Ignicoccus hospitalis KIN4/I: one gene and its partners. Each later gene encodes a partner of the first gene's protein in a complex. Links are inferred from orthologs where the notes say so. Each region holds a gene or a part of one and is shown in the gene's direction. Other genes may lie near its edges.

Region 1 (5,495 bases):
ATGACTCGGAGGGTCAGGGGTAGGGCACAAACCCTCCCACTCCTCACGCTTGAGGGCCCCCGGATGTACGAAGTCGTGAGTTGGGAAGAAGTCCACAAGATGAGTTTGGAGTTGGCAAAGGCGATCGGCGATTCGGTGGACGCAGTGGTGGGTCTCTTAAGGGGAGGCTACGTCCCGGCCCACCTAATAGCAGATGCCTTGGGCTTGGAATTGTACGTCATGAGAATCAAGAGTTACAGAGGGATAGGGAAGAAGGGCAAACCGGTCGTCACGCTGCCGCTCATTGGCAACGTGACGGACTTGAGAATCCTCTTAGTGGACGACGTGTGCGACTCCGGCGAGACCTTGAGCGTCGCTAAGAAGTTCCTCGAGGCTTACTCCCCCAAGTCAATAACTACCGCAGTTTTGTTCAAAAAACCTCAGTGCTCGGAGGAGGTTGATCTCTGGGTCAAGGAGAGCGGGAACTGGATCGTCTTCCCGTGGGACGCGTCTGAAACGCTCAGAGAGGACCCCAGCGTTAAGGGCGCCCTAGAGGAGGCCTTGGGGGTCGAGCTTGATATTCTGGGGGAAGGCGGAGGTTCCGGAGAGGCCTAGGCACGCCTACGGCACCGACCCGGTGAGGCTGAGGGCCGCCGCTGCCTTAGCTTACGACGACTTTGTTAAAGGATGCACGATCTCCAGCTATTTCCCCGTAGAGGTTTTGCTATATTACTTCGGCACGAAGCAGATCTCTAGAGCGTTGGAGCTCTCAGCCAAAGAGCTCGAGGGGGTCGAAGTCGCCTACTTTGCAGACGTAGAGCTGCCGCCCAGGCCGTTATGGGTAACCGAGCTGGAGGGGTGCCCGTTCGAGCTGGTGCCCCGCGAGTGGATGGTAAAAGCTATGGAGATTCGGTCCGAGAAGCGGCGGAAGAGGTGTAGGAAGGTTGAGGTTCAGGCCCGAGGAGATAGCTGAAGTTACTGAGATGCTTCACTACTTGAACTTGGACGTGAGAGCAGTAACCCTCTCGTTAGACGTCACAGGGAAGGAGAAGGAAGAGATAGTGGAAACGGTCGAAAGCAAGGGCTCGGAGCTAGTGCGTGCCGTTAGGGAAGTAAGCGAAGAGCACGGCATACCTATAGTAACAGTAAGGATGGCGCTGACCCCCCTCGCCGAGGTGGTCAACAAGGAAGAGGAGCTGGTCGAGCTGGCGAAGGAGCTGGACAGAGCAGCCGTAAAGACCGGGGTGGACGCCCTCGGAGGCTTCGGAGCTTTTGCAGAGGTCGGACTGAACGCGAGAGCAAAAACCTTAATCAAGGTTTTACCAGAGGTTTTATCGAAAACCGAGAGGCTCTTCGGGTTCTTGAACGTCGGCGACACGTGGAGCGGCTTGAACGTAGAGGCCGTATATGAGGTGAGCGAAGCGCTAATAGACTTGGCCATAAGGACCAAAGGTACTGGCAACGCCAAGTTCCTAGTTTCGGCGAACTTGCCCGGGGACGTGCCCTTCATGCCCGGCGCCCACCACGGCAAGGGGAGGCCCGAGGCCGAGGTGAACGTAGCGATCTCCGGCCCCGGCGTCATGGAGGCCGTAGTAAGGAGGTCTAAGGTCAACAGCTTCCGAGAGCTCTACGAGGTTTTAAAGAAGGCGGCGTTCAAGATCGCGAGGCTGGGGGAGTTCGCCGGCAGGAAGGTGGCCGAGAAGATGGGAGTTGAAATGGGATCTGTGGACTTGAGTTTGGCGCCGACGCCCAAGATGGGGGACAGCGTGGCTAAGGTGGTAGAGGCCATGGGCGTGCCCTCCTTTGGGGCCCCGGGAACTCTGGCGGCGCTAGCATTGTTGGTAGAAGCCTTGAAGAAGGGAGGGGCGATGGCTGTCTCGCGCTTCGGTGGGTTCTCCGGACTCTTCGTCCCGCTGAGCGAGGACTCGGGGATGGTCGAGGCCGCTCAGAGGGGGACCTTGGACTTGTACAAGTTGATCGCTTACACGTCTGTCTGCTCGGCCGGGCTGGACATGGTGCCGATTCCTTTGGTAACCCCAGAAACCTTGGCCTCTATAACTCTGGACCAACTCATGATAGGTGTAATAAATAGCAAGCCGTTAGGAGTTCGCTTGCTGCCAGTTCCCGACGCCAAGCCTGGGGACGTTATCGAGTTAGGCGGCCTCTTGGGGAGAGGAGTGGTGCTCCCGGTGGAGGACTTGCGCCCCAACAACTTCATAAGGTTGAAAGGCCACGTCCCCCCTCCGACGCTCAGGCTCCACAGAGGCTGATGAGGTAGCTCCGGGTGCCGAGAAGAAGGTGAGGAACACCCTACGGGGTCCGAGGCCTCGGAGCCCGACCTCCAATCACCTTTCAGCGCTCAGCTTGCTCCTCATCGGCGCCGCGGGCCTCCCTTCACTCTTTTTTAACCTCCCTCCCTCGTGCCCCTCACGACGAGGGGTAGATGAGGATGAGCAAGCCGTTCTACGTTAGGTTTGAAGTGCCCCCCGAGTTGGCCGAGAAGGCTTACGAGGCTTTGAGGAAGGCCAGAGAGAGCGGCGGGAAGATAAAGAAGGGTACTAACGAAACTACCAAGGCCGTCGACAAGGGCCTCGCGAAGCTGGTGCTGATCGCGGAGGACGTGGACCCCCCAGAGATAGTGGCGCACTTGCCCTTGCTCTGTGAAGAGAAGAAGATACCTTACGTCTACGTGCCCAGCAAGAAGAAGCTCGGGGAGGCTGCCGGCATAGAGGTGCAAGCCGCTGCCGCCGCCATAATAGACCCCGGCGCGGCCAAGGACTTGGTAGAAGAGATAATCAAGGAGGTAGAGCAGATAAAGGCCAAGGCCGGGCTCTGATGTCGGAGTTCGAAGTAATTGAGGAGTTTTTGTCGATTCAAGGCGAGGGCAGCTTGGTGGGGACGCCCGCCTACTTCGTGAGGCTCGCGAGGTGTAACTTGCGCTGCCCTTGGTGCGACACGAAGTACTCTTGGTCCCCAGGACTCAAGGTCCCCGTGAGCGAGGTAGCGGAGAGGGCCCTCGAGAGCGGCGTGGGCCTCATAGTGTTAACCGGCGGAGAGCCCCTGTTGTGGCAACTGGAGATAAGGAGCTTTTTGAAAGAGCTCGAAGAGAAGGGGTTCAAAGGGCTCGTCCAAATAGAGACCAACGGCACGATCTACCCCAGCGCCCTGGAAGGACACGAAATCTGGATTACTGTAAGCCCCAAAGTTACTTGCGATTACTACATAAACTTCCCGTCAACAGTCAGGAGGATATTGGAGAACTTCTCGGGGGAACTGAAGTTAGTGGTGCGGAGGACAGACCTAACGTGTGTAAAGAAGTTCCTCGAAGAGCTCGGAGACGTCCCGAGGCCCGTGGTCCTCCAACCCTTGGACGAGGGCGAGGGTTACGCGTCCGCCGCGAGGGAGCTCGTCCTCGAGGTGTTGAAGGACGACTACCTAAAAAGGAGGGTGAGGGTAGTACCCCAAGTCCACAAGCTCCTCCAAATGCCCTAACCCACGCTGAAAGTACAGCTCTCGCAGACCGCCTCGATCACCCCTACAGCTGACACCGCCCCGTTGCCCTTCTGGATCCACGAAACTATGTCGTCGAAGGTCAAGCTGCCCTCTTGTTTTAAGGAGTAGGGGAGCAGCGGGTTGGGGTCGTAGCTCTCGGCTAACTTTACCTTGAAGCTGAAGGTGCCCCCTTGTTGAACTACCTCCCCGGGTATTATCGGCCCGACCGCTACGCCCACCCCGCCGCTGGGCAAGTACTGGAAGGGGTTCAGGAACTTCACCATCCACGTGGTTTGAGCGTTTGCTTTGGACTTGCACCACCCTACGGCGTCGTTTACGGTTTTCTTGAGGACTTCCTCGTCGCAGCTGACGTCGAATTTGTAGACCGCGTTCAAGGTGTCGTTCAAGTAGCAGAGGGCTACGAGCTTGTTGAGGTTCCCGAAGGCGACCTCGGTGAAGTTCTGTTTGCTCCCGTCGCCTAAGTTAGACACTTCGGAAACGGTTTTTACTACGTCATACAAGGAAACCGACTTGAAGACGTTTCCGCCATACCCCTTTATCAAGTACACGCTCGAGAGCCACCAGCTCTTGCCGCTCCCTACCTCCTCTAAGCAAGCGAAGGGAACTGCGTCCTTCTGTCCGTTGGCCTCGCTCTCGCTGTTCGTGTAGTTTTCCACCACTACCGTACCTATGACCTTCGCCGGAGGATTTATTAGGAAGACGTTCTTCTGGCTTTCCTCCTTTATCTTTTCAGATTGTTGCGTCACGGACGTCATATAGAATGATGCCAAGAATGCAGCCGCCGCTAAGAAGATTACTATTAACACTAGCACCTCAACTACGTTGATGACTCCCTTCCGCAACCCTTGATGCCCGTCGAAGCTTCCGGACCTCCCGATATAATCCTAAGAAAGTTCTGCGAGGGGGCGACGGGGTGCTGGACCTAAGCGCGGACGTGGGCGGGCTGAAGTTGAGACTCCCCCTGATGCCGGCCTCCGGGATATTGGGAGGGAGCCCGGATGCGTTGGAGGCCGTGGCCAAGAAGGCGAAGGTAGGGGCTCTAGTCACCAAAACGCTCACTCTAGAGCCCCGAAAGGGGAACGACCCCCCTATAGTGGTCTCCACGCCGTGCGGGCTCGTGAACGCCGTGGGGCTGGCCAACCCCGGAGTCAAGGTCGCGAAGGAGTTGGTGGAGGTCGGGAGGAAGTACAACCTACCGGTGGTCGTGTCTATAGCTGGTAAGGACGAGCGAGAGTTCGCGGAGGCCGCTTGGGCTTCCGTGGACGCGGGCGCCAGCGCCTTGGAGTTGAACCTCTCGTGCCCCCACGCGAAGGGGTTAGGTCTCGAGCTGGGGATGGATATAAATGCCGTTAGGAAGGTAGTAGAGGCCGTGGCCACCACGGTTAACGTGCCGGTGTTCGCCAAGCTCGGGCTCGTGGACAAGCTCGTGGACACCGCCAGCGCCGCGCTGGACGCTGGGGCGTCCGGCCTGGTCTTGATAAATACGATAAGGGCCATGGTAATAGATATTGATGTTATGGAACCCGTCCTAACGAACAAAGTAGGCGGGCTGTCTGGGAGGGCCATCCACCCTATAGCCGTGAGGGCAGTCTATGAAGTCTACAAAGAACTCAAGGCCCCCATCGTCGGCGTCGGTGGGGTGTACGAGTGGAGGGACGCCGTGGAGCTCGTGTTGGCTGGGGCGAGTGCAGTTCAGATAGGCAGCGCCGTGGCCGATAAGGGGCTCGGGGTGTTTTCTGAGGTCCTCGCCGGGTTGGCTTGGTGGCTACACTCCAAGGGGTTCCGCTCGCTGAGGGAGGCCGTGGGGGCTGCGGTGAGGTAAGGTAAAAATGATCCTCCCCGTATAACCTAACGGCGGTGGGCCTCCTTGGCACGCGTCTACCTACTGATTAAGACTGAGTCGGGCATGGAAGAGAAGGTTTACCAAGCTTTAAAGGGCTTGGACTACGTCAGCAGGGTCGACATAGTAACCGGGCCTTACGACGTAATAGCAATCTTCGAGG
Region 2 (5,533 bases), 850 kb from region 1 along the record:
TAAGTGCTGAGCGAGGACGTCCAAGGCGTTCTTGGGTATCCTCACCCTGTCTATCTTCTTCTCCCTGGCCAACTTCGCGAGGACCGCGTTCTCGAGCAAGTCGTCCCTGTCCACCACGATTATCCTTCCCTTGGAAACCGCGTCTATTCTGTGCCCGGCCCTCCCGACCCTCTGCAGAAGCCTGCTCACGCTCTTGGGGCTGGAAAGCAGTATTACCAAGTCCACGTGCCCTATATCTATTCCCATCTCCAAAGAGGTTGAGGTCACCACCACCTTCAGCTCTCCCTTCTTCAGCTTCTCCTCCACCTCTAGCCTGACTTCCCTGGAGAGTGAGGAGTGGTGGGCGGCCACCTTGTCCGCCAAGCCCTCCTTCTCCAAGTACTGCTTCAACTTGAAGGCGACCTTCTCGGTGGAGTGCCTCGTGTTAGTAAATATCAAGACTGCCCTGTGCTCCTTTATCAGCTTCACCATAGTGCGGTAGATCGCGTCGTTGAGCTCCTCCGCGTCGGCGTTAACTATGTCCTTCACGGGGCATATCACCTTTATGTCCACGGGCTTGGCGAACCTCGCGTCCACTATCCAGACCTCCCTCCCCCTCCCGCCCAAGAATTTGGCCACGGTCTCCAACGGGTGGATGGTGGCGCTCAGCCCGACCCTCTGGAACTCGCCGGCGTGCAAAGCTAAGCGCTCCAAGGTCAAGGTTAAGTGGGTCCCTCTCTTGCTAGAGGCCATCTCGTGGATCTCGTCTACAATGACCCACTTGACGTCCTTGAGCTTTTCCCTAAACTTGGGGGAGGCCAAGGAGAGGGCGAGGCTTTCCGGAGTAGTAATTAGGATGTGGGGAGGCCTCCGGAGCTGCTTCTGCTTCTCCGAGGGAGGGGTGTCGGAGGTCCTAATGGCCACCCTTATCTCTGGGAAGCCTTCCTCCACCCTCTGGTAGATCTCGTTGAGCGGCTCTATCAAGTTCCTCCTCATGTCGTTTCCAAGCGCCCTGAGGGGGGAGACGTAAACGGCGTAGACCTTGTCCTCCAGCAGCCCTCCCTCCGCCATCCTAAACAAGCTGTCTATGATACCCAAGAACGCCGCTAAGGTCTTCCCAGTCCCGGTGGGGGAGGAGATGAGTACGTTCTTGCCCTCCTTGATAAGCTTTATCGCCCCCCTCTGGGGCGGGCTCAAGTTGCCGTACTTCTCCTTGAACCAGTCCCTAACGGTCGGGTGGAGGAGTTGTAAGACCTCCTCGGAAGGGGGGAGCTCTCGGAGGAGCTCGTACACCCTCGATGCCCGGGCGAGGGCCCCTCACAAAAAATTAAGCTTAGCCCCAGCAGCCGCTGGCCAAGTAGACCTTGCCCTTTATCACTTGCTGCTGCGTGGTCAGCCCGCCCACCGTGGGGTTCACTACAGCCGTGTAACACGTCCTCTTGCCCATAGTTAAGGTTATGAACAGCGAAGAGACCTCTTGGGGCACGTTCTTCACCTTGAACTTCAGCTCGCCGACGTTGCTCTTTATAGTAATGGTGGTGTTGGTGAAGTTGCCCAAGCCGAACACCCTCTTTACCTTGGGCTCCAAGGATATCCCGGTGGCCACCGCAACCGCGGGCTCCAGCTTGCCTATGGTGAAGTTCTGATACATGTTGTTAACGTCGAATATGTAGGCCTCGAAGCCCCTCCTAGTGGCGACCAAGAAGAGGGCGTCGCCCACGTAGCCGTTGCCCAAGTAGTCCCCCACCCCTACGAAGTTGTATATGCCGGGCAAGGAGTAGAGCACGGTCTCGTTGTCCAATATGTCGTGGAACCTCAGCACGAAAGTTCCCCTCTCGCCCAAGCTTATCAGCATGAAGTAGGGCTTGCTCGAGTAGGGCTCGTTCTCCAAGAATATGGGGGCGAACGTGGCGACCTTCATCTTAATTAAGTCTTCCTCGCCCTTCGCCTCCCCTCCCTTGCCCTTGTAGTGGTAATACATTATCGGCGACATCTTCCTCAACCACAAGACCAAACAGCCGTCCCCGTCCAACAAGTCAGGCAACGGGTTGGTGGCGCTAACGTTGGCGCCCAAGTTGAAGGTTATGTTCGAGGCCACCTTGTCCTTGAGCACGTCGTACAGGGTGCAGTAGACCCAAGTGTCGTTGCCGAGCTTCTCCTCCCTCACCTCCCAAGCGTAGACGTCGTTCTTCTTAACGAAGATGCCTACGCGGGCGTCGGGGGAGTGGGCGTACTTGCCCAAGGGCTCGGCCTCGTCCCCGTATATCGCGTACAGCGTGCCGTTGACGCCGAGGAGGAGCTTCCCGTCGAGGGTGGCGGACTCCCCCTTCCTAGGGTCGAAGACCGGCACCACCGGGCCCTTTATCTCAAACTTGCCCACTACCTTGTTACCCTTTATGGTCCATATCTCCTGAGTCTCGTTTATAGTGTTCACGAAGAGGAACGCCGTGCCGTCCTCGTCCGGGTAGGTTAAGGGCTGGGCGGTGGCCGCCCCCTCGAGCTCCACGAACTCGAGGGGGTACTCGACGCTTACCTTAGGCACCTCCTCGGCGGGGGCGCCGAAGCGCTCTTGCTGGGTGACCTCCGCCTTGGGCGGTTTGCTGCTCAGCACGAGGAAGGTTATGCCGAGGCCGGCTATCACCGCGACCGCGACGGAGGCCAACACTAAGAGCTTCTTGTTTATTTGGACTTTCTGAGGAGAGCTCATGACTTCCTCCGCGGGGGCCTTTGAGGGTCACTTTATCACTCCTGTGGTGCGCGCCAGTCTCTCCGCGGCTTCTCTGGTCAAGCCGTCGCTGCCCAAGATGGTGTACCTCTCGGGCCTTATCTTGTGAGCTATGGTGAGTGCCTCTATTATTTTCTCGTCCTCCACGCCTAGCTCCTCCGCCGTAGTAGGCAAGTTCAAGTCCCTCAGAACCTTCCTCACCTTCCTCCAGAGCTTGGAGCCGTGTAAGTAGAGCATCATTATCGTCCCGACGCCCACTTGTTCGCCGTGGAGCGCCGGCCTGTTCGCTATGACGTCCAAGGCGTGGGAGAACAAGTGCTCGCTCCCGCTTGCCGGCCTGGAAGAGCCGGCTATGCACATGGCTACTCCGGAGGAGATGAGTGCCTCCACCAAGATCCTCAACCCGTCCTCGCTCAAGGCCTTCAACAGCGGAGAGTACTTGAGGACGTGCTTTGCGCTCATCAGTGCGAGGGAGGCGGCATAACTGCCGTAGTACTCCCCCTTCAACACGTGGGCGAGCCTCCAGTCGCGCACCGCGGAGAACTTCGCCAGCACGTCCCCTATGCCGGCCCGGTTGAGCCTCTCCGGGGCCCTAGCTATGACTTCGATGTCCGCGACCACGGCTATGGGAGTCTTTGTCTTGACGCTGGTCGGCCCCTTCAAGCCCTTGAGGCTGGAGAACGGGGAAGCTATGCCGTCGTGGCTCGTGGCGGTGGGCACGCTCACGACGTCCCTCCCGAGCTTCATAGCAACGTACTTGGCCACGTCTATCGCCTTCCCCCCGCCGAAGCCCACCACCACGTTGGGTTCCCCGTTCAACCCTTCCAACACCTTGTTCGCCTCCTCAACGGACGGCTCCACGACGGTCACGAAGTCTACCTTGAACCCCTCCTTTTCCAACAGCCCTTGGAGCTCGTCGCCCCACTCGGACCACACGTGAGGGCCGGTGACCACGAGCACCTCGCCGCCGTCAAAGCCCAAGGCCTTGATGACCTTCGGCAGCTCCCTCCTCGTCCCTCGGCCCACCACCACTCTCTTCATTAGCTCTATCTCGTGGCGGTCCCTCAAACGATGCCTACCGGGGCCCCTTAGGGAGGGACGCTAATGAGGTGTGAGCCATTAAAAAGCCCCCAAGGGGGCCGCTGAGGGGTAACGAACGTGAGCGACGTCAAGTTCTTCAAGATTAGGGGCTATATGCTGGTATCGCACGACAAGAACCCGAGGTGGCAGGCCTTCGAGGTGGTGAGGAGGGGGACCAAGCCCGAGGAGGTAGTGGAGAGGGTGCTCTCCGAGCTCGGCAGCAGGCACAAGCTGAAGAGGTACCACATAAGGGTTGAGAACGTACAAGAGGTGAAGGAGGAGGAGATAGAGGACATCTACTTCCTCCAGCTGGCCCACTTGAACAGCTGGGAGGCCTACGACGCCCACAAGGTCTGGAGGAAGTACAAGCTGGGCTGGGGTGCGTGGAAGTGAACGTCCCCCAAGAGAAGCTGGAGGAGCTCCAGAAGCTCCAAAGGGAGTACGAACAGCTCCGGGCCCTACAAGCCAGCCTCGCGGTCGAGGTGGAGCGCCTCAACGCCTTCAAGAAGGACGCCGAGCTGGCGGCGGGGGAGCTGGAGGAGCTGAAGGAAGAGAAGGAAGCCTTGGTCCCTATGGGGCCCGTGTTCGTGAAGTCTAAGCTCCAGACCAAGGTGCTTTACCCGTTGGGAGCCAACGTCTACTTGTCCACGAAGCCCGAAGAAGCCGTTCAGAGGCTCAAAGAGGACAAGAAGAAGATCGAAGAGCAGCTGAAGCTCCTCGAAGCAGAGCTGGCTAAGGTGACCCAAGCGCTGACTTCAATAGAAGCCAGGGTCGCCGAGATCTACCGGGAACTGAACGTTGCTGGGGCGCCTAAAGAAGGCACTCAAGGGACTGGTCAACGAGGTAGCTAAGAGTACCAAGGAAGTAACCGAGGAGAAGCCGGTAACCCCGGAGGAGAGGCCGAAGGAAAAGAAGGAGGAGAAGAAGGGCCTTTTAACGAAGTTAAAGGACACAATAGTTTATAAAGAAATAGACGTAAAGAAGCTAGAGCCTCTCCTGGAGGAGTACGTACTGACGTTGAGCGAGCTGGACGTGGCCTACGAAGTCGCGGAGGAATTGATAGAAAACTTCAAGAAGAACTTAGCCGGCTTGAAAATAAAGAGGGGGGTCGACGAGAGGGAAGTGATTGAGAAGGCGTTAAAAGATGCAATTCTGGGCTTGATAAGCGTACCCGCGTTCGACTTGATCGAGGAGGCCAAGCGGGCCCAGAGGGAGGGCCGGATACTTAAAATCATGTTCATGGGTGTTAACGGAGTTGGGAAGACCACGACCATAGCCAAGGTCGCTTACGCGATGAAGAGGGCCGGGGTCACCCCGGTGCTGGCGGCCGCGGACACCTTTAGGGCCGGGGCGGTGGAGCAGCTCAAGGTACACGCGGAGAGGATGGGGGTACCAATAATAACCAAGCCCTACGGGAGCGACCCGGCGTCCGTGGCCTACGACGCTATAGAGTACGCCAAGGCGAGGGGGTTTAACGTAGTTTTGATAGACACTGCCGGGAGGATGCACGTAGACGTGGACTTGATGAACGAGCTCCGGAAGGTCGCTAGGGTCGCAGAGCCGGACTACAAGGTCTTAGTCTTGGACGCCTTAACCGGCAACGACGCAGTCGAACAAGCGAAGTTCTTTGACGAGGCCGTGGGCGTCGACGCTGTAATATTGACTAAGGTGGACGCAGACGCCAAGGGGGGAGCGGTCTTGAGCGTCGCAGCTACCATAAAGAAGCCCGTCCTATACTTGGGCGTAGGC
Region 3 (5,528 bases), 930 kb from region 1 along the record:
GGAGGTACTTCCGGCTGGAGAGGGGCTACAAGTGGAGGAAGCCCAAGGGCAACGACAACAAGTCCCGGTTGCAGCTCAAGGGCTATCCTCCAATAGTCAAGGTAGGGTACCGCACCCCGAAGGAGGTTAGGGGGCTCCACCCCAGCGGCCTGGAGCCGGTCATAGTTCACAACGTGAAGGAGCTTGAGAAGGTCGACAAGGAGAAACACATAGTTTACATAGCTTCATCCGTAGGGAAGAAGAAGAGGGCCGAAATAATTAGGAGGGCTCAAGAACTGGGCGTCCGCGTGGCCAACGGGGGTGTAGAGGCGTGAGGCCAGACAAGGTCGCGAGGTTAGCGGCAGAGATCCTCGGCGTCGGGGAGAGTAGGATCTGGATAGACCCCACAAGGCTGGCCGACGTCTCCGAGGCCGTCTCCAAGGAGGACGTAAGGCGCCTAATAGAGGAAGGAGCAATCAAGGTCGAGCCCAAGAGGCGTAACAGCAGGGCAAGGTGGAAGGTACGCCACGAGCAGAGGAAGAAGGGGAGGAGGAGGGGTTACGGCAAGAGGAAGGGCAAGGCCAGCGCCCGTCAGGACCCCAAGGAAGCTTGGATGAACAGGATAAGGAAGATAAGGAGGTTCTTGAGGTACTTGAGGGACCACGAGGTAATAGACAGGAGGACTTACAGAGAGCTATACATGAAGGCTAAAGGTGGCATGTTCGATAGCTTAAGTAACTTAAAGACCTACTTGAGGGAGAGGTACGGCATAGAGGTGAAGTGAGTTGGCAAGGGGGCCTAGGTACAAAGTTCCCAGAAGGAGGAGAAGGGAAGGGAAGACCAACTACTACAAGCGTTACACCATGGCGCTCTCGAGGAAGCCCAGGTTCGTGGTGAGGAAGAGCAACAAGTACGTGTGGGTACAAGTGATCGAGTTCGCCCCCGAAGGGGACAAGGTCATAGCCGCTGCGCACTCGAAGGAGCTCGAGAAGAAGTACGGCTGGAAGGGCTACGGCAACTCCTTGCCCGCCGTCTACTTGACCGGCATGTTAGCGGCCTTGCGGGCGAAGAAGGCCGGAATACAATACGCGGTCCCGGACATAGGCTTACACAAGCCCACTAAGGGCGCCAGAGTGTTTGCGGCGATAAAGGCGGCCAACGACGTCGGGCTAGAGGTGCCCGTGGGAGACGTGGTCCCCGACGAGAGCAGGATAAGGGGCGAACACATAGCTTCCTACGCGGAGAGCTTGAAGAACGAGAACCCGGAAGAGTACCAGAGGAGGTTCGCCAAGTTGCTGGAAAGGGGCCTCAAACCGGAGGACTACCCGAAGCACTTCGAAGAAGTGAAGGCAAAGATACTCGAAGACTATAAGGTGGAGCAGCCCGCCACCACGGGGTGACGCGAAGTGGCGGTGACCGTTTCCGCGGAGGAGTGGGTCCCGAGGACCAGAGTAGGGAGGATGGTTAAGGAAGGCAAGATAACTAGCATATACGAGCTCTTCGAGAAGAACTTGCCGATATTGGAGCCGGAGATAGTAGATTATCTGGTTCCGGACTTGAAGCACGAAGTATTGGACGTCAGCTTGGTTCAGAAGGTGACCGACGCCGGAAGGGTCACTAGGCTTAGGGTGCTGGTCGTAATAGGCAACGAGGACGGCCTGGTCGGCCTCGGCATGGGCAAGGCAAAGCAGATGAGGTTCGCGATACAGAAGGCGCTCGCGAACGCCAAGCTCAACATAACTCCGGTCAGGAGGGGGTGCGGCAGCTGGGAGTGCACATGCGGGGAGCCCCACAGCGTGCCCTTCACCGTAAGGGGCAAGAGCGGCAGCGTCGAGGTGATCCTCAAGCCCGCGCCGAGAGGCACCGGGCTGGTGGCGGGTGACGTCGCGAAGGCCGTCCTTCGGTACGCGGGGATCAAGGACGTCTGGACGCACACGGAAGGAGAAACTAGGACTACCCACAACTTCGCCAAGGCTACCTTCAACGCGCTGAAGCAGACTTACAAGTTCCTCGCCCCGTGGGACTGGGTACAACAGCAGTGAGGGGTGTTGAGGGATGAGCAAGAAGTTGTACCTAATTATTAGGATAAAGGGAGAGCCTGACGCGCACCCGGACGTGAGGAAGACTCTGGAGAACTTGAGGCTGTTGAGGAGGTATGCGGCCGTGGTCTACCCGGCGGACTTGCCGGGCCTCGAAGGCATGCTGAGGAAGGCACAAGCGTGGATAACTTGGGGCGAGATAAGGAAGGACGTGCTGGCGAAGCTCTTGGAGGTTAGGGGGAGGGCGCCAGGCGACAAGAAGCTCACCCCAGAGTACATAAAGGAGAAGTTCGGGGTGAACAGCTTCGAAGAGCTCGCGGAGAAGATAATTAACGGCGAGGTGGTGCTTCACAAGCAGGAGGCGATCAAGCCCTTCTTCAGGCTACACCCGCCCAGGGGCGGCTTCAAGAAGAGCATCAAGAAGCCTTACCGCTCCGGAGGGGAGGCCGGCTACCGCGGGGAGGCCATAAACGAACTGGTTTTGAGGATGCTCTGACCACAAAGGCCTAAAACATTGGAAAGCCCGTCGGCCGGGGTGAGTAACTTTGGTGGTAAGGCGTAGGAGGAAGAGCAGGAAGCTGAGGGGAAGGACCAGAACTATGGGCTGGGGCAGGATAGGCCAGCACCGCAGGAGCGGCGCGCGCGGAGGGTTCGGCCGCGCCGGCATGCACAAGCACTTCTGGACGTGGGTCACCGCCAAGAGCCCGGGCTACTTCGGTAAGTACGGCTTCCACTTGCCCCCCGAGGACAGAGTGGAAATTAAGGAAATCAACGTGGGAGAGCTCGACGAACTCGCTAGGAAACTGAACACAAACGTGATAGACTTAGCAGCCATGGGCTACAACAAGCTGTTAGGCTTCGGGAAGGTCAAGGGGAGCTACACTGTAATAGTTGCGTTCGCGAGCAAGAAGGCCATTCAAAAGGTCAAGGCCGCCGGGGGGAAGGTGGTAACCCCCGATGGCGAGGAGCTGGAAGTGGAGGCCGCTTCTTAGCTCTTTCTTATTGGTATCCTTGGCGCCCTTCTCGACGTCCGTGCCTTGCTTCAAGCTACCCGGCCTTGAGAGCGTGGCCTTCTGGATAAGCACTACTATGAACTTCTTCCCGTTCCTCCTCTACACGGCTATACTAGCCTACGTTAGGAAAGACTACAAAATAGTGCTAGAGGGGCTCGCCCTGAACGCGTTCGTGCTCGTCCTCAAGTACTCGTTCCACACCCCCAGGCCGGAGGGCTCTGGCCACCTAACCCCGGGCTACCCCTCCGGCCACACGGCGAGGGCCTTCTGGCTGGCGCTCGAGCTCGAAGGGGTCTGGAGGTACCCTATGTTAACCTACGCGGCTCTGGTCGCGTGGTCGCGCGTTCAGCTCTGCGCGCACTACCCGCTGGACGTAGTGGGAGGAGCGTTGAGCGCTTTGGCCTTCCGCGACTTATGGGAGGTTCTGCTGGAGAGGGTAGGAGCCTTGAGGGGGCAGCGCGCTTAGGCGCACAAGTTCGAAGGGTTTTGCCGTACTCAACTTGGCGCCAAAACGTAGTTACGGTCCCTACTGACAGTTACATAACGCCTATTGTTTCCTCAAAGTCCAACGGATCAAACGCTTACGCCGAGGCGTCGACCCTGTCTTTTAGCACGAGATTGCCTAGCGGGCGAGGACGTGGCGACAGTAGGGATCGTGAGTTCGGTCGCTACGCGTTCTGAGACCCCTTTCGGGAGGGTCGGGAGAGGGGGTAAGTGTAGGAGCCCGGCGAGGCCGTGGCGGCCCCGCGGGGATTTGAACCCCGGACCACCGGCTTTCCCAACCCCGCACGGGATAGGAGGCCGGCGCTCTGTCCTGGCTGAGCTACGGGGCCAACCCCCGTTTTCCGTGACCCCCCTTCCCTTTTTTAATGTTTCTCCTGGTTCTCCTCTTAACCTCCACGGGCACGCCGATCACCCTTACCAACGGGAGTCCCAAGGGACATTGGACCTCCTCGAGGACCTCCCTCACCTTCACCTTCACCCTCTCCCCCCAAGGGGCGGTGCAGTCCCTCCAGTGCGGGCACTTCTTGTTAGTACACTTGGAGGGCGTATACTCGACAGTCGCCCCCTCGATTGCTAACCTCTTTGGCAAGATCAAGGGTATCCCTACTTCCTCCACCTCTCCCATGACCACCTTTCCGTGTACCTTACAGTCGTGTTCCACCAGTCCTACCTTGCCCTTCACCTCGTAAATCCAGCCCCGCTTGTACTCCTCGCACCTCTCCTTGAGCATACAGCCCTCGCAGAGGGGTAAGGTTCCCACAGCCACGAAGCGGTCTCCGGGCTTGAACTCCTTGGGTACTGGTAACACTTTCTTCAACGCCTTTCCCCTCACTTTATGTTCGCCGAAACGTAAAGGGCCTTCGGGTACTGGCGGTGACCAAAAAGATAGTGTTGAGGGTCAGCGACGACTTCTACGAGGAGTTGGAGAGGAGGGCAAAGGAAGAGGGTTACGCCTTAGTGACGGATTACGTGCTTGAAGTTCTCTCCAGAGAGCTCGAGAGGTCTCCCTTCAACCCCAGGGCGTTGGAGGCTAGGATAGAGAGGCTGGAGAGGGGCGAACTGCCGACGAAGCTGCAAGAGGCTGTATGGAAGCTCATCGAAGAGGCCCTCGAGAGCAAGCTGTCCTCAATAGCTATAGAGGGGCTCAACTTGGACGAGAAGGAGCTGCTTAACAAGCTTGTCGACGAGGCCGTTAAGAGGATAGAGAGGAAAGTGGTCGACATGATAAACCCGTGGAGCCAGAAGGTGGACTCCCTCTCCCGCCAGTTGGGGGAGCTCTTGGAGAGGGTTGAGGAGCTGGAAGAGAAGTACAAGGCTCCGCAGCCGGAGCACGAGGAGGTTCGTAAGGAAGCGCCCGTGACTGTCGAAAAGACGTACGATAAAAAGAAAAAGCGATCGGCAATGGATATTTTGAGGGAAAGGAAGGTTAACTTCGAGGAAGACATGGCGTTCGCCAGAAACGTGGACAAGCTCATCGAAAAGTTGAAGAAGAGCGGGGCTTTGGTCATTGAAACAACCAAGCACGGCCGCGTGGTGGTGCACCCGGAGGCTTGGGAGGAGTTCTGGCAGAGGCTCTCGGAGGCCGGGAGCTCCGAGGAAGAGGTCATGGAAGCTCTAAACGACGAGAGGCTGTTCAAGTTGTTCGAGGCTCTAAGGGAAGACGGCTTGATATACTACGACGCCTCGCGGGGCTGGACGGCGTCGCCGGACTTGAGGAGGAGCGTCCAAGAAGAGTAAGTGAGGAAACGACACTTCTTTTAGCCTTGCCGGCAAGTTGGGGACCGGTCCGAAGGCTTGTCGTGCGTGGCCGCCAGGGGGGTCTGGAAGGGCTATCGGGTCGGCCCTCAGAGGGTGGAGGTCCTCCGGGGGGTCGACCTCGAGGCGGGCTTCGGGGAAGTGGTTGCGGTGGTGGGCCCCTCGGGCTCCGGGAAGAGCACGCTCCTCCACTTGATCTCTACGGTAGACTACCCGGATAGGGGCTCAATATTTCACT
Region 4 (5,349 bases), 1.1 Mb from region 1 along the record:
CTGCGGTCGCCCAGAGCTTCGGCGGTATTTCTCTGGTCTTCCAATCGAGGTACGAGGCGTAACTCAGAACAACCAACGCCAACGCTGTTCTGTAGACGTCCAACAACCACAAGTCCATTGGAGTGCCCCAAGGGGTTACGCCCGGGGCGTATAACCTCGGCTGGCTTTTCCTCAGTCATTTGAGGTCCTGCTACCGGGCATGAGTCCTCATTGGCAGTGTAAGGAGAACGGGGGCGTGGTGCGGGGGGTGGGATTTGAACCCACGCCGGCCTACGCCAGCGGGTCTTGAGCCCGCCCCCTTCGACCTGGCTCGGGCACCCCCGCTCCACAGTGCGGGTCACACCTAGGATTATTAAGTTTGGGTCATCCCCCTTCCCTTGAAGACTCTAACATCCTTTCGTAGGTTTTCATCATCACTTTTACGAAGATCTTGTAAGCCCTCTCAGGGGGGAGTTCGGGGACTGCGGGCAGCTCTTCCGTCCACACGCTCGAGTAAGCGCTCCTTACCCTCTCTGACGTGACGATCTCTAGTTCCCCGAGCTTGCGCTCCAACTCTTGCTGAATTTTGTATAGCACGTTCGCCAGCTTGGGCGAGAACCTCCACATGTGTCTCTCGAAGAAGTCTTCCCAAGGCATATCGTACTCGAAGCGACGGTAAGAAGCCTTGATAGCTTCCTCTATTATACCCGGGTCCTCGACCTCATTCCAAACGCTCTCGTCCAACTCGTGGAGGGTTTTGTAAGGGCAGAAAGTACACGCCACGCGGGGGAGGCCCTTTAGGTAGTCTGGGTGGACGGCGTTGACCTCCCTAACTATCTTGACCACGTCGATAAGGGTCAGTAGGAATATGGGCCTCACCTTCTTGAAGTCGAACACCTTAGGGGTCGTAGGAGAGTGGAAAGACAGCCTCTTGAACCTCTTGATGGACTCGAACATGCGTTCGCCGTCAGCCCTCACGTAGTCCTTCATCTCCTTCAATACCTTCCTTATCGGCTTTACTTTTTGTGTAGTACACCACCTGTTCCCCCTGAAGGGCATCCCCTGCTTCAACATGTTTCTCATGATCTCCCTGTCAGCTTCTACCACCACTAACTTGACGCCTAGTCGGTTCGCAACTTTCTCGACGAAATCCACGTTTCGTGGGTTTTCTAGGTAGCTTACATGGGAATAGAGGAGCGTGACGTCGGCGCCCAAGTCGCTTAAGACCTTGGCCGCCGCGACGCTGTCCTTACCCCCAGAGAAGTTCAACACTACCTTAATGTTGGGCGGGACCTTCTCGGACAACCACCTCAAGTACCCTTCGTAGTCTCCTGCAACGGAGACGAAGGGCCACTTTATGTCTTCGAAGAACCTACCGAAATTTAGCGTAATGCCAGAAACTTTCAACATATTGCCATCAATAAAGTCGTTAATTCTAATTGCCTTGCGAACGTCTAACCAAAGGTAGACGTCGTCGTTTATCCCGGTAAATTCGGCCGAGTCGACGAGCCACGACGCCACTCTCTTCACCTTTATCTCGGGATAGCGTTCCATTGAGGTGCACCGTAACCTTAACACGCGACGAAAGGTATTTTAAGCGTAGCACGCACACCGTGCGATAAGCTTTTATAATGTTCGCGAGAGCAGAACCCGGAGCCGGGTCGTCTAGCGGCCAAGGATGCGGGGCTTTGGCCCCCGTGACCGGGGTTCGAATCCCCGCCCGGCTACCACTTATCCATTCCCTCCCACAACTACAAAGCCTCAAGCGAGCTTTATTATGGTCCACGGGACCCCGCGGTGGGAGCGGAGGCCTTGTCGGTAAACTTCAGGCACGTGGGAGTAAGGGGGGTCAAGCCCCCGATCGGTACGTGCAACGACCCCGAGTGTCCTTGGCACGGACATCTAAAGGTAAGGGGCACCATTTTGGAGGGTGTAGTAGTCAAGAAGAAGATGAATAAGGCTGTGGTAGTACGCCACGAGTACTTGTACTACAACAGGAAGTACCAGAGGTACGAGAGGAGGAAGAGTAACATCCACGCCCGCTTGCCGCCCTGCCTCGCGGACGAGATAAAGGAAGGCGACGTCGTAGTTATTGGAGAGACGCGTCCCCTGGCTAAGAGTATAAGCTTCGTAGTCCTCGGCAAGAAGGCAGGGGGTGAAGAGTAATGGTAAAGGCGTCAGCGAACAAGTCGCGTAGAAAGGTAGTAACCGGCCTCCAAGTGGGCAGCTACGTGAAGGTTACGGACAACAGCGGGGCAAAGGTCGCCATGATTATCGGCGTGCCCGGCTACCACGGCAGGCTAAGGAGGATTCCTCCGGCGGGCGTGGGCGACATGGTGGTAGTGACTGTAAAGAAGGGAACGCCCGAAATGAGGCACCAGGTAGTTAGAGCGATAGTCGTTAGGCAGAGGAAGCCTTTCAGAAGGCCCGACGGCACTTGGGTTGCTTTCGAGGACAACGCGGTGGTCATCGTAAGCGAAGACGGCACGCCGAGGGGGTCGGAGATAAGGGGACCGGTCGCCCGCGAAGCGGTGGAAAGGTGGCCCAGGATAGGCAACGTGGCCAGCATAGTCGTGTGAGGTGAGCGCCGTGCCTATCCCCAAGTCCAAGAAGCCCAGCAAGCAGAGGAAGTTCCTCTACAACGCTCCCTTGCACTTGAGGCATAAGTTCATGAACGCCCCCCTCAGCAAGGAGCTGAGGGAGAAGTACGGCGTCAAGAGGTTGCCGGTGAGAAAGGGCGACACCGTAAAGATCGTCAGAGGGAAGTTCAGGGGCCACGAAGGAACGGTCGCCAAGGTAGACCTAAAGAAAGCGAGGATATACGTAGACGGCGCAACGATAGAGAACTCGAGGGGCGAGCAGAGGTTCTACCCCATCCACCCTTCGAAAGTGATTATAACCAAGCTAGGTGAGGTCGACAAGGTAAGGCAAAAGATAATAGAGAGGAGGAAGAAGGAGGTGAAGTAAAGTGGCAAGGGTAGGTGGAGGTAAAAGGCACCTAAAGAGGCTCGCCGCCCCGGCCTTCTGGCCCATTCATAGAAAGGAGGCCGTCTGGGCGGTAAAGCCCCGGCCGGGTCCCCACCCCATAGAGGAGAGCATACCGCTACTGATACTCGTCAGGGACGTGCTCGGATACGCCGAGACCTCTAGGGAAGCGAGGAAGTTGATAGCAGAGGGCAGAATAAAGGTTGATGGAAGAGTAAGGAAGGACTACAAGTTCCCCGTAGGCGCCATGGACGTAATAGAGATCGTAGGGGCCGACGAGTACTACCGCATGATCCCGTACCCAGTCAAGTACCTAGTACCCATGAGGATAGATGCAGAAGAGGCCAAGAAGAAGATCTGTAGAATAGAAAACAAGGTGACAGTTAAGGGCGGTCACGTCCAGTTGAACTTACACGACGGCAGGAACGTGTTGATAAGGGTAGAAGACCCGCGCAACCCCGTAGAGGCCCAAGAGTACAAGACCTTGGGCGGCTTACTCATAACGGTGCCCGAGCAAGAGATCTTGGACTACGTCCCCTTCGAGGAGGGAGTAATCGCAATAGTGAAGTCTGGGAGGAACGTAGGAAGGGTCGGGAGGATAGAGGAAATCGTGAAAGGGATGGGACGGAAGAAGACTCTAGTTAAGATGAGGGACGTACACGACGAAGTGTTTTACACCGTCGCTGAGTACGTATTCCCAATAGGGAAGGAAGAGCCCTTGATAAAGTTGCCGGAGGGTGCTTGGAAATGAGCGCGGAGTTGGAAGTTAAGCGCTTAGAGGTTCCCCTCCCTCCCGAAAGGGTTGAAGAGATACTGAAGAGGTGGGAACAACAGCCTATGCTGAAGCCCAGGTTAGCCAAAGTGACGGTCAACATCGCCCTGGGCGAGAGCGGCGAACGCTTAGAGAAGGCCTACAACTTGCTAGAGGAGCTAACCGGCCAGAGGCCGGTTAAGCGCAAAGCCAAGAAGACCATAAGGCAATTCGGAATAAGGAGAGGGGAGAACATAGCAGTCATGGTTACCTTGAGGGGACAAAGAGCTGTGGAATTCCTAAAGAAGGCCTTAGAGGCTGTCGGGTGGAAGATCAAAGCCTCCAGCTTCGACGAGTTCGGCAACGTAGGCTTCGGCATAAGGGAGCACATACAGATACCCGGCACGCGCTACGACCCCAGAGTAGGTATATTCGGCATGGACGTGATTCTGACAATAGAAAGACCCGGCTACAGGGTGGCCAGGAGGAGGAGGGCTAGGTCCAAGATCCCCCGGAGGCACAGGGTCACCAAAGAGGAGAGTATGGTATTCTTGGCCAAGGAGTTCGGCGTAAAGATCGAGGGTTAAAAAAGAACGCGGGAGCGCAAGAGGGGGTGTGAAGAATGGCCAAGTTTAGGCCTCCCAAGTATAGGAGGTTTGGGCGTGGAGCAAGGAGATGTCAGAGGTGCGGTAGCCAAGACGCCGTCATAACTAAGTACGGATTGTACCTCTGTAGGCAATGCTTCCGAGAGGTAGCTCCTACTCTAGGCTTTAAGAAGTACAGGTGAGAGCAATGGTGATGCTCGACACTCTCGCGAACGCCCTCACCACAATATACAACAACGAAGTTAGGGGCAACAAAGAAGCAATAATAATGCCCGCTTCCAAGTTGATCGCCAACGTACTAAGGATAATGCAGAAGGAAGGCTACGTGGGCGAGTTCGAATACATAGACGACGGACGGTGGGGCAAGATAAGGGTGAGGCTGCTGGGCAGGATTAACAAGTGTGGCGCAATAAAGCCCAGGGTGTCCGTGAGCTACAGAGACCTACTGGTCTTGCCGGAGCACTTGAGGAGGTTCTTGCCGTCCAAGGACGTGGGCATTCTGATAATAAGCACCTCCCAAGGACTGATGACCCATAAGGAGGCCATACAGAAGAGGGTAGGCGGAATAGCTATCGCATACGTCTATTAACCTTTTGTTGTCCCTTCCACACAAAAATCTCCATTCGCTCTTTAGAACCCGGGCTCGAGTGCCTTGAGGGTCTTGGACCTCGTAGGGAGAGAGATAGTTTGGTGTCCTCCTAATAGCACCTTAAAAGAGGTCGTACACAAGATGAGGGCTCACAACGTCGGCAGCGTCTTGATACTTAACGGCGACGAGCTCGTGGGCATTTTCACCGAAAGGGACCTAGTAAGGGCCTTCGACGAGGGGGCTAAGCCCGAAGACCTTGTCAGCGACTTCATGACGCGTAACCCTATAGTTGTGAACCCGGAGGAAAGCTTGGAGAGCGCACTACAGAAAATGTTGGCACACGGGATTAGGCACTTGCCCGTAGTGTCGCCAGAAGGCAGAGTCCTAGGAGTGGTGAGCTTGAGAGACGTAGTAGAGGCCTTACTGGCGCAGCAAACGCC
Region 5 (5,537 bases), 850 kb from region 1 along the record:
GAACGACTGGAGGACCATATTGGCCTTGGCGAGCAAGCCCGACGAGGACGAGTTCAAGACGGTTTTGAAGGTCGTAGGCCTAAGCACGTTAATAATTGCAGCCTTGGCATACATAATAAGGCTGGTCATAGTGTTAATGCTCTACGGGTGATGGGGGTGCCGTTCTTCCCGGTAAGGACCGTGAGCGGGAGGGAAATTGACGTTGCACTGCTAATTGAAGAAAGGGCGAGAGCAAAGAACTTAGACGTGAAGTCCGTCATAGTGCCCCCGAGGATTAAGGGGTTCGTCATAGTGGAGAGCCCCGCCCACTTCGTGGTGGCAGAGGCGGTAAGGGGGATAAAGTACGTCAGAGGGGGGCCCGGCAAGAAGATATCGTTGGAGGAGGTGCTCAAAATGATAAAGCCCGTGCCGATAATAGAGACCGTCGAGGTGGGCGACATAGTGGAGCTGGTGGCCGGCGTCTTCAAGGGCGTGAAGGCGAGGGTTGAAGCCAAGATACCGGAGAAGAACGAACTGGTCCTCAGCATAGTGGAGGCGGCTTATCCGTTGCAAATAACAGTCCCCGCGGACTACGTGCGGCCGGTGCGGAGGTGAAGCGGGGATGCCCAAGAAAGTGTTAACCTTCAGCGTCGAGGGCGGCAACGCCAAGCCCGCGCCCCCGATAAAGCCGGCGCTGGAGTCCGTAGGCCTGGACCCCAACGAGGTAGTTCAGAAGATAAACGAGGTCACCAAGAGGTACAAGGGGTTTACCGTAACCGTAAAGGTGATAGTTGACCCGGACACCAAGGAGTACGAGATAGAGGTGGAGCCTCCAAACATAACTGAGCTCCTCCTAAAGCTGGCGGGCGCCAAGGCCCCCTCCGGGGACCCGATACACCAGAAGGTCGGCGACCTGCCCTTCGAGAAGGTAATAGAGGCGGCGTTGCTCAAGGCTCCAGAGCTGACGGCTAAGACCTTGAAGGGGGCCGTAAAGACCGTACTCGGGACCGCTAGGGCTATAGGGCTCACGGTGGACAAGATGGACCCCAAAGAGGTGACGCGGCTGGTCGAGGAGGGCAAGTACGACGAGCAGCTCAAGAAGTACGAGCCCGAGTGGGAGGCAGTCAGTTAAAACCCCTCTCAGTGGTGAGGGAGGGTCCGAAGTTGTTAGTGGACGAAGCCCTTTTGGAGAGGGGCGTCAAGGAGGCCGTAGAGAGGAGCAGGAAGCGCAACTTCAAGGAGTCCGTGGACATGATAGTGGTATTGAAGGACATAGACTTGAAGGGGCCCGAAGGGAGGATAAGGGAGGTGGTGGAGCTCCCGCACGCCCCCAAGAAGGAGGTCAAGATATGCGTGGTGGCCCACGGCGACTTGGCGCTACAAGCGAAGAAGATGGGCCTGACCGTGGTCACCAGGGACGAGCTCCAACAGATGGACAAGAAGGCGGCCAAGAAGCTCGCGAAGAGGTGCGACTGGGTGCTCGTTCAGACGGACTTGATGGGCATAGCGGGTAAGGTCTTGGGCCCCGCCCTGGGCCCCAGGGGGAAGGCCCCGGTCCCCCTGCCCCCCAACGCGCCTCTGGAGGCCTTCGTCAAGAGGTACTCCAAGTCTGTAAACTTGAGGATTAGGAAGCAGCCGCAAGTGATGTGCAGCATAGGCACGGAGGACATGGACCCCAAGGAGCTGGCGGAGAACGCGGCGGCCGTCTTGGGGGCTCTGGAGAGGAAGCTCCCCAACCCTCAAAACCAGATAGCTAAAGTTATAGTGAAGACCACGATGGGACCGCCGGTGCTCGTTCTGAGCAGGAGGTGAAGGGCGTTGAGCGCGATCACCGGCAGGGTCTCCACTTACCACAGGGAGAAGTTCCCCGAGTGGAAGGTAAAGCTGGTAAACGAGGTAAAGGAGAAGCTGAAGGAGAACGACGTAGTGCTGGTACTGGACCTAGTGGAAACTCCAGCGAACTTGGTACACAAGTTTAGGAAGAAGTTCAGGAAAGAGCTCCCCTACATGAAGGTAATAAAGAACAACTTGGTGAGGAAGGCGTTTGAACAGAGCGGCATTGAGATGCCTAAGGAGATGGATGAGCAACTGGTAGGCTCCAACATGTTCATATTCACTAACGACAACCCCTTCAAGCTGGCCCTCAAGATATCTAAGTTCAGCATGCCCGCCCCCGCCAAGCCCGGCGACGTGGCCCAGAGCGAGATAGTGGTCCCGGCCGGCGACACCGGCCTCACCCCGGGCCCCATACTCTCAACCTTCGGTAAGCTGAAGATCAAAACTATGGTCAAAGGGGGTACCATACACATCGCCAAGGACACTGTGGTAGCGAAGCCCGGGGACGTGATCTCGCCGGAGCTCGCGAGCCTCCTCCAGAAGCTGGGCATAACGCCCATGGAGCTAAAGATGAAGATCAAGGGAGCTTACATAAAGAGCTTGAACAGGTGGGTGCCCGCAGAGGAGCTGGTGCTCGACCTGAACAAGTACAAGGAGCAGATACAAGAAGCGTACACCAACGCGCTGGCCTTGGGAGTGAGCATAGCCTACCCGGTGCCGGAGGTGCTGAAGCTGAGCGTGGCGAAGGCGTTCCAGGACGCGCTGAAGGTAGCCGTGGAGGCGGGCTGGCTCACCAAGGAGACCGCGCCGTACTTGCTCAGCAAGGCCTACGCGCAAGCGCTGGCGCTGGTGGGCGCTCTGGGCGACAAGGCGAAGGAGCTCGGAATAGAGGTGGAGGTCCCGGCCGCGCCGGCGCCGGAGGCGAAGGAGGAGAAGAAGGAGGAGGCGGAAGAGGAAGAAGAGGAGAAGAAGGAGGTCTCGGAGGAGGACCTCTCCGCGGGCCTCGGGGCGCTATTCGGCTAACCTCCTCCTCTTCAAATACTCCTTTACTTTTTCCGAGAAGAACACCCCCCCTCCTATCACCGGGTACGCGTAGGGGAGCTCTTCTACCACCTTCATGCCCATAACTTCCCCGACCTCCACTTCCAAGCCCACTACCTTCTCTATTTCGCTCAGCTTCTTACCTCTCTTAATCAACCAAGCCACGGCCACCGCGCCGTCTATGGAGAACTGCTCGGGGCCCAAGTTCCTCACCAGAACCCCCTTGGGCAGCAGCTTGCTGGTCAAGAGCTCCCACGTCCTCCCCTTAGGGGGGTGGGCCCCCAAGATCCCGCCGACCACCACGGTCCCAGAGGCCTCATCGGGAGTGAGCTCGCCCTCCCCCTTGGGGTCCAGAACGACCCAAGGCCTCGGCATGTGATCTATAATTTCGACCACGCTCCTCTCCTCGAAAGGTATTCCGAGTTCCTTCAAGGACTCCTTCAGCCTCTCGTCCTTTACGTTCGTTATTAAAAGTTCGTCGCCTACCAGCTCGTAGGCGTGCTCGTACTCGTAGAGCAGCCACTCGCTGAACTCCTCCAAGTTTTCCACTATTATCAAGCCGCTCCCCCGGAGGGGCCCGCGGGGGAAAGTAAATTGTCGGGGCCGGACTACCCCATAGAGATAATAGAGGAGGGGAAGGTCAAGCTCGCAGTCCCCAGGATGAGCGACTACTTGAGGCCCGACGGGGTCTACGAGCCCGCCCACGCGCCGGTGTTCTACAACCCCAAGGCTAAGTTCAACAGGGACGTGGCGGTCGCCATGGGGGCCGCCCTCAAGGAGAGGCTGGGGAGGCTGGAGGTCTTGGAGCCCTTGGCCGGCTCGGGGGTTAGGAGCTTGAGGTACGCCGTAGAGGCCGGGGCCGACAAGGTGCTTGCGGTGGACGCCGACCCCAAAGCGGTGGAGCTGATAAAGTACAATATAAGGTTAAACAAGCTAGAGGACAAAGTAAAGGTCTTGCTCGCAGAGGCGAACGCGGTCTTGCACTCCCGGGAGCTCAGGGGAGGCTACTACGACTTGGTGGACGTGGACCCCTTCGGCTCTCCCATGCCCTTCGCCGACGGGGCGATCAGGGCGGCCCGGAGGAGGGGCTTGGTGGCCTTCACCGCGACAGACACCGCCCCCTTGACCGGGGCGAGGCCCCAGTCGGCCTTGCGCAAGTACGGCGCCTCCGTTAGGAGGACTCCCTTTTCCAAGGAGGTTGCAATAAGGGTCTTGATAGCTGCTTTGGTGAGGGTTGCGGCTGTGAGGGAGGTGGCACTCAAGCCCGAGGCGGCGTTCTTCAAGGACTACTACGTGAGGGCCCACCTCACCGTCGAGAGGGGGGCGAGGAGGGTCGAGGAGGCCTTGTCCCAGCTGGGCTACTTGTTCTACCGCCCGGACTACTCCGTCGAGGTGGTGAGGGGCTACCCCCTCCCCGAGAGGGTGCCCGAGGGGACCGCCTTGGGCCCCCTTTGGCTGGGCCCCCTGACCGGCCCCTTGGCCAAGAGGGCCGCGGAGCTGGTCGGGGGCGAGGTCAAGCGCTTCTTGGAACACTTGATAGAGGAGGACTCCGTGGGCGTGCCGTACTCTTACAAGGTTGAGAGGGTCGCGAGCATATTGAAGGTTAACATGCCCAGCCCGAAGCTGGTCGTGGAGGAGCTCAGGGCTGCGGGCTACAAGGCCTTATTGGCCCACTACGACCACACCTCCGTTAAGACCGACGCCCCGGCGGAGGAGGTCTTCAAGGTCGTGAAGAAGCTGAGCCCGCGGCCCTAACCGTTAAGCTCGGGCCCCGGGGCTAGCCCTTAGGTGGTCCGCGGGATGAGCGTAGTGGAGAGCGCTGAGGCCGAGCTCAAGGAGGCGGCGGCCCAGTTCTACGAGAGGAAGCAGCTCCTAGCCTTCGCCGCTTCCTACGCGCTCGCCTCCGCCTTGGGCGCGGCGCTCAAGCAGCCCGCCGTCGCCGGGGCGGGCTTGGCCCTCGTGGGGGCTTCTGCAGTCTTGTTCAAGAAGATCATAAGCAGCAAGATAGAGGCAGTCAGAGAGGCGTGGGACTTGTTGCTGGACATAAAGGGCTTGGACACCAAGCTAATACAAAACCCGGAGGAGAGGAAGGAGCTGGAGGAGCTGATACAAACGAAGTACAGCAAGTTCAAGCGTGTCGTGGCGTACGTGAAGGACGTCGCCGAGGAGTTGAAGGGGAAGGCCTCGCTCGCCTTCGCCCTCTACGGCGCCGGCAGCGGGCTGGCGAGCTCCTCCCTCGCCTTCAGCTTACCTTGGCCCGTGTCCTTAGCTACTTACGCAATCATGACCTTGTTGTTCGTAACGCCGCTTCCGAGCATAGTGTACGAGTTGAGGGAGGTGGTGACGTAGGAGCCCTTGGCCGCCGTGTGGCGGGCCCGCCGGGATTTGAACCCGGGACTTCCGCGGCGGGAAACGGGCCAAGCCCCGCCTCTACGGGTTAAGAGCCCGCCGCTCTACCAGGCTGAGCTACGGGCCCGCTCCGTGGGCTTGGAGACCGGTGGGGGTTAATAAAATTTTAGCACACGTCTCGCACTTTCCTCAAGGCTTGTGGAAATCTGAGGGCGAGTTACTTATCGGACCTTAGGAGCTTTTGCGTAACGCGCTTTTTGTGGTCTTTGTCTTTATTAGAACCTCGGGTTGTGTTTTTCGTTATCTTTTAGGAGAACTATCTTTCCAATCTC

What was found.
Region 2: rpl7ae (region 1) and rpl18a share a complex: the UniProt entries of both Methanocaldococcus jannaschii proteins name them as parts of the 50S ribosomal subunit. The link is inferred for Ignicoccus hospitalis KIN4/I from one-to-one orthologs.
Region 3: rpl7ae (region 1) and IGNI_RS06560 share a complex: the UniProt entries of both Methanocaldococcus jannaschii proteins name them as parts of the 50S ribosomal subunit. The link is inferred for Ignicoccus hospitalis KIN4/I from one-to-one orthologs.
Region 4: rpl7ae (region 1) and rplX share a complex: the UniProt entries of both Methanocaldococcus jannaschii proteins name them as parts of the 50S ribosomal subunit. The link is inferred for Ignicoccus hospitalis KIN4/I from one-to-one orthologs.
Region 5: rpl7ae (region 1) and IGNI_RS06075 share a complex: the UniProt entries of both Methanocaldococcus jannaschii proteins name them as parts of the 50S ribosomal subunit. The link is inferred for Ignicoccus hospitalis KIN4/I from one-to-one orthologs.

What each region holds. Positions count from the first base shown.
Region 1 is NC_009776.1:199,160-204,654, reverse strand. The notes cover bases 1,211-4,121. They hold rpl7ae (50S ribosomal protein L7Ae), read left to right. Parts: upstream 1,211-2,428; coding sequence 2,429-2,815; downstream 2,816-4,121. Other genes in these bases: IGNI_RS01185 (hypothetical protein), read right to left, coding at 3,468-4,121; IGNI_RS01190 (7-carboxy-7-deazaguanine synthase QueE), read left to right, coding at 2,815-3,471; IGNI_RS01200 (PFL family protein), read left to right, coding at 1,211-2,249. Also shown: IGNI_RS01210 (phosphoribosyltransferase), read left to right, coding at 64-594; IGNI_RS01205 (hypothetical protein), read left to right, coding at 554-952; more of IGNI_RS01200, read left to right, coding at 924-1,210; more of IGNI_RS01185, read right to left, coding at 4,122-4,334; dihydroorotate dehydrogenase PyrD, read left to right, coding at 4,406-5,314; IGNI_RS01175 (Lrp/AsnC ligand binding domain-containing protein), read left to right, coding at 5,360-5,495. UniProt on the Methanocaldococcus jannaschii protein: Multifunctional RNA-binding protein that recognizes the K-turn motif in ribosomal RNA, the RNA component of RNase P, box H/ACA, box C/D and box C'/D' sRNAs.
Region 2 is NC_009776.1:1,046,060-1,051,592, forward strand. The notes cover bases 2,571-5,519. They hold rpl18a (50S ribosomal protein L18Ae), read left to right. Parts: upstream 2,571-3,862; coding sequence 3,863-4,177; downstream 4,178-5,519. Other genes in these bases: IGNI_RS06035 (hypothetical protein), read right to left, coding at 2,571-2,686; IGNI_RS06040 (NAD(P)-dependent glycerol-1-phosphate dehydrogenase), read right to left, coding at 2,714-3,772; pfdA (prefoldin subunit alpha), read left to right, coding at 4,168-4,635; ftsY (signal recognition particle-docking protein FtsY), read left to right, coding at 4,583-5,519. Outside these bases: IGNI_RS06030 (ATP-dependent helicase), read right to left, coding at 1-1,272; more of IGNI_RS06035, read right to left, coding at 1,313-2,570; more of ftsY, read left to right, coding at 5,520-5,533.
Region 3 is NC_009776.1:1,132,864-1,138,391, reverse strand. Bases 831-3,774 are described here. They hold IGNI_RS06560 (50S ribosomal protein L30), read left to right. Parts: upstream 831-2,034; coding sequence 2,035-2,514; downstream 2,515-3,774. Other genes in these bases: IGNI_RS06550 (phosphatase PAP2 family protein), read left to right, coding at 2,976-3,497; IGNI_RS06555 (uL15m family ribosomal protein), read left to right, coding at 2,564-3,010; IGNI_RS06565 (30S ribosomal protein S5), read left to right, coding at 1,386-2,021; IGNI_RS06570 (50S ribosomal protein L18), read left to right, coding at 831-1,379. Also shown: IGNI_RS06580 (50S ribosomal protein L32e), read left to right, coding at 1-314; IGNI_RS06575 (50S ribosomal protein L19e), read left to right, coding at 311-763; more of IGNI_RS06570, read left to right, coding at 765-830; IGNI_RS07595 (UPF0179 family protein), read right to left, coding at 3,855-4,343; IGNI_RS06540 (hypothetical protein), read left to right, coding at 4,409-5,272; IGNI_RS06535 (ABC transporter ATP-binding protein), read left to right, coding at 5,339-5,528.
Region 4 is NC_009776.1:1,266,581-1,271,929, forward strand. Bases 1,493-4,257 are described here. They hold rplX (50S ribosomal protein L24), read left to right. Parts: upstream 1,493-2,568; coding sequence 2,569-2,946; downstream 2,947-4,257. Other genes in these bases: IGNI_RS07300 (phosphoadenosine phosphosulfate reductase family protein), read right to left, coding at 1,493-1,533; IGNI_RS07310 (30S ribosomal protein S17), read left to right, coding at 1,777-2,145; IGNI_RS07315 (50S ribosomal protein L14), read left to right, coding at 2,145-2,558; IGNI_RS07325 (30S ribosomal protein S4e), read left to right, coding at 2,948-3,715; IGNI_RS07330 (50S ribosomal protein L5), read left to right, coding at 3,712-4,257. Outside these bases: IGNI_RS07290 (A24 family peptidase C-terminal domain-containing protein), read right to left, coding at 1-118; more of IGNI_RS07300, read right to left, coding at 364-1,492; more of IGNI_RS07330, read left to right, coding at 4,258-4,302; IGNI_RS07610 (30S ribosomal protein S14), read left to right, coding at 4,338-4,502; IGNI_RS07335 (30S ribosomal protein S8), read left to right, coding at 4,508-4,909; IGNI_RS07340 (CBS domain-containing protein), read left to right, coding at 4,973-5,349. UniProt on the Methanocaldococcus jannaschii protein: One of two assembly initiator proteins, it binds directly to the 5'-end of the 23S rRNA, where it nucleates assembly of the 50S subunit. Located at the polypeptide exit tunnel on the outside of the subunit.
Region 5 is NC_009776.1:1,051,705-1,057,241, forward strand. The notes cover bases 15-2,967. They hold IGNI_RS06075 (50S ribosomal protein L1), read left to right. Parts: upstream 15-1,143; coding sequence 1,144-1,791; downstream 1,792-2,967. Other genes in these bases: IGNI_RS06060 (protein translocase SEC61 complex subunit gamma), read left to right, coding at 15-151; IGNI_RS06065 (transcription elongation factor Spt5), read left to right, coding at 151-594; IGNI_RS06070 (50S ribosomal protein L11), read left to right, coding at 602-1,111; IGNI_RS06080 (50S ribosomal protein L10), read left to right, coding at 1,798-2,838; IGNI_RS06085 (SAM-dependent methyltransferase), read right to left, coding at 2,827-2,967. Outside these bases: more of IGNI_RS06060, read left to right, coding at 1-14; more of IGNI_RS06085, read right to left, coding at 2,968-3,405; IGNI_RS06090 (RsmD family RNA methyltransferase), read left to right, coding at 3,451-4,611; IGNI_RS06095 (hypothetical protein), read left to right, coding at 4,657-5,205. UniProt on the Methanocaldococcus jannaschii protein: Probably involved in E site tRNA release. Binds directly to 23S rRNA. Protein L1 is also a translational repressor protein, it controls the translation of its operon by binding to its mRNA.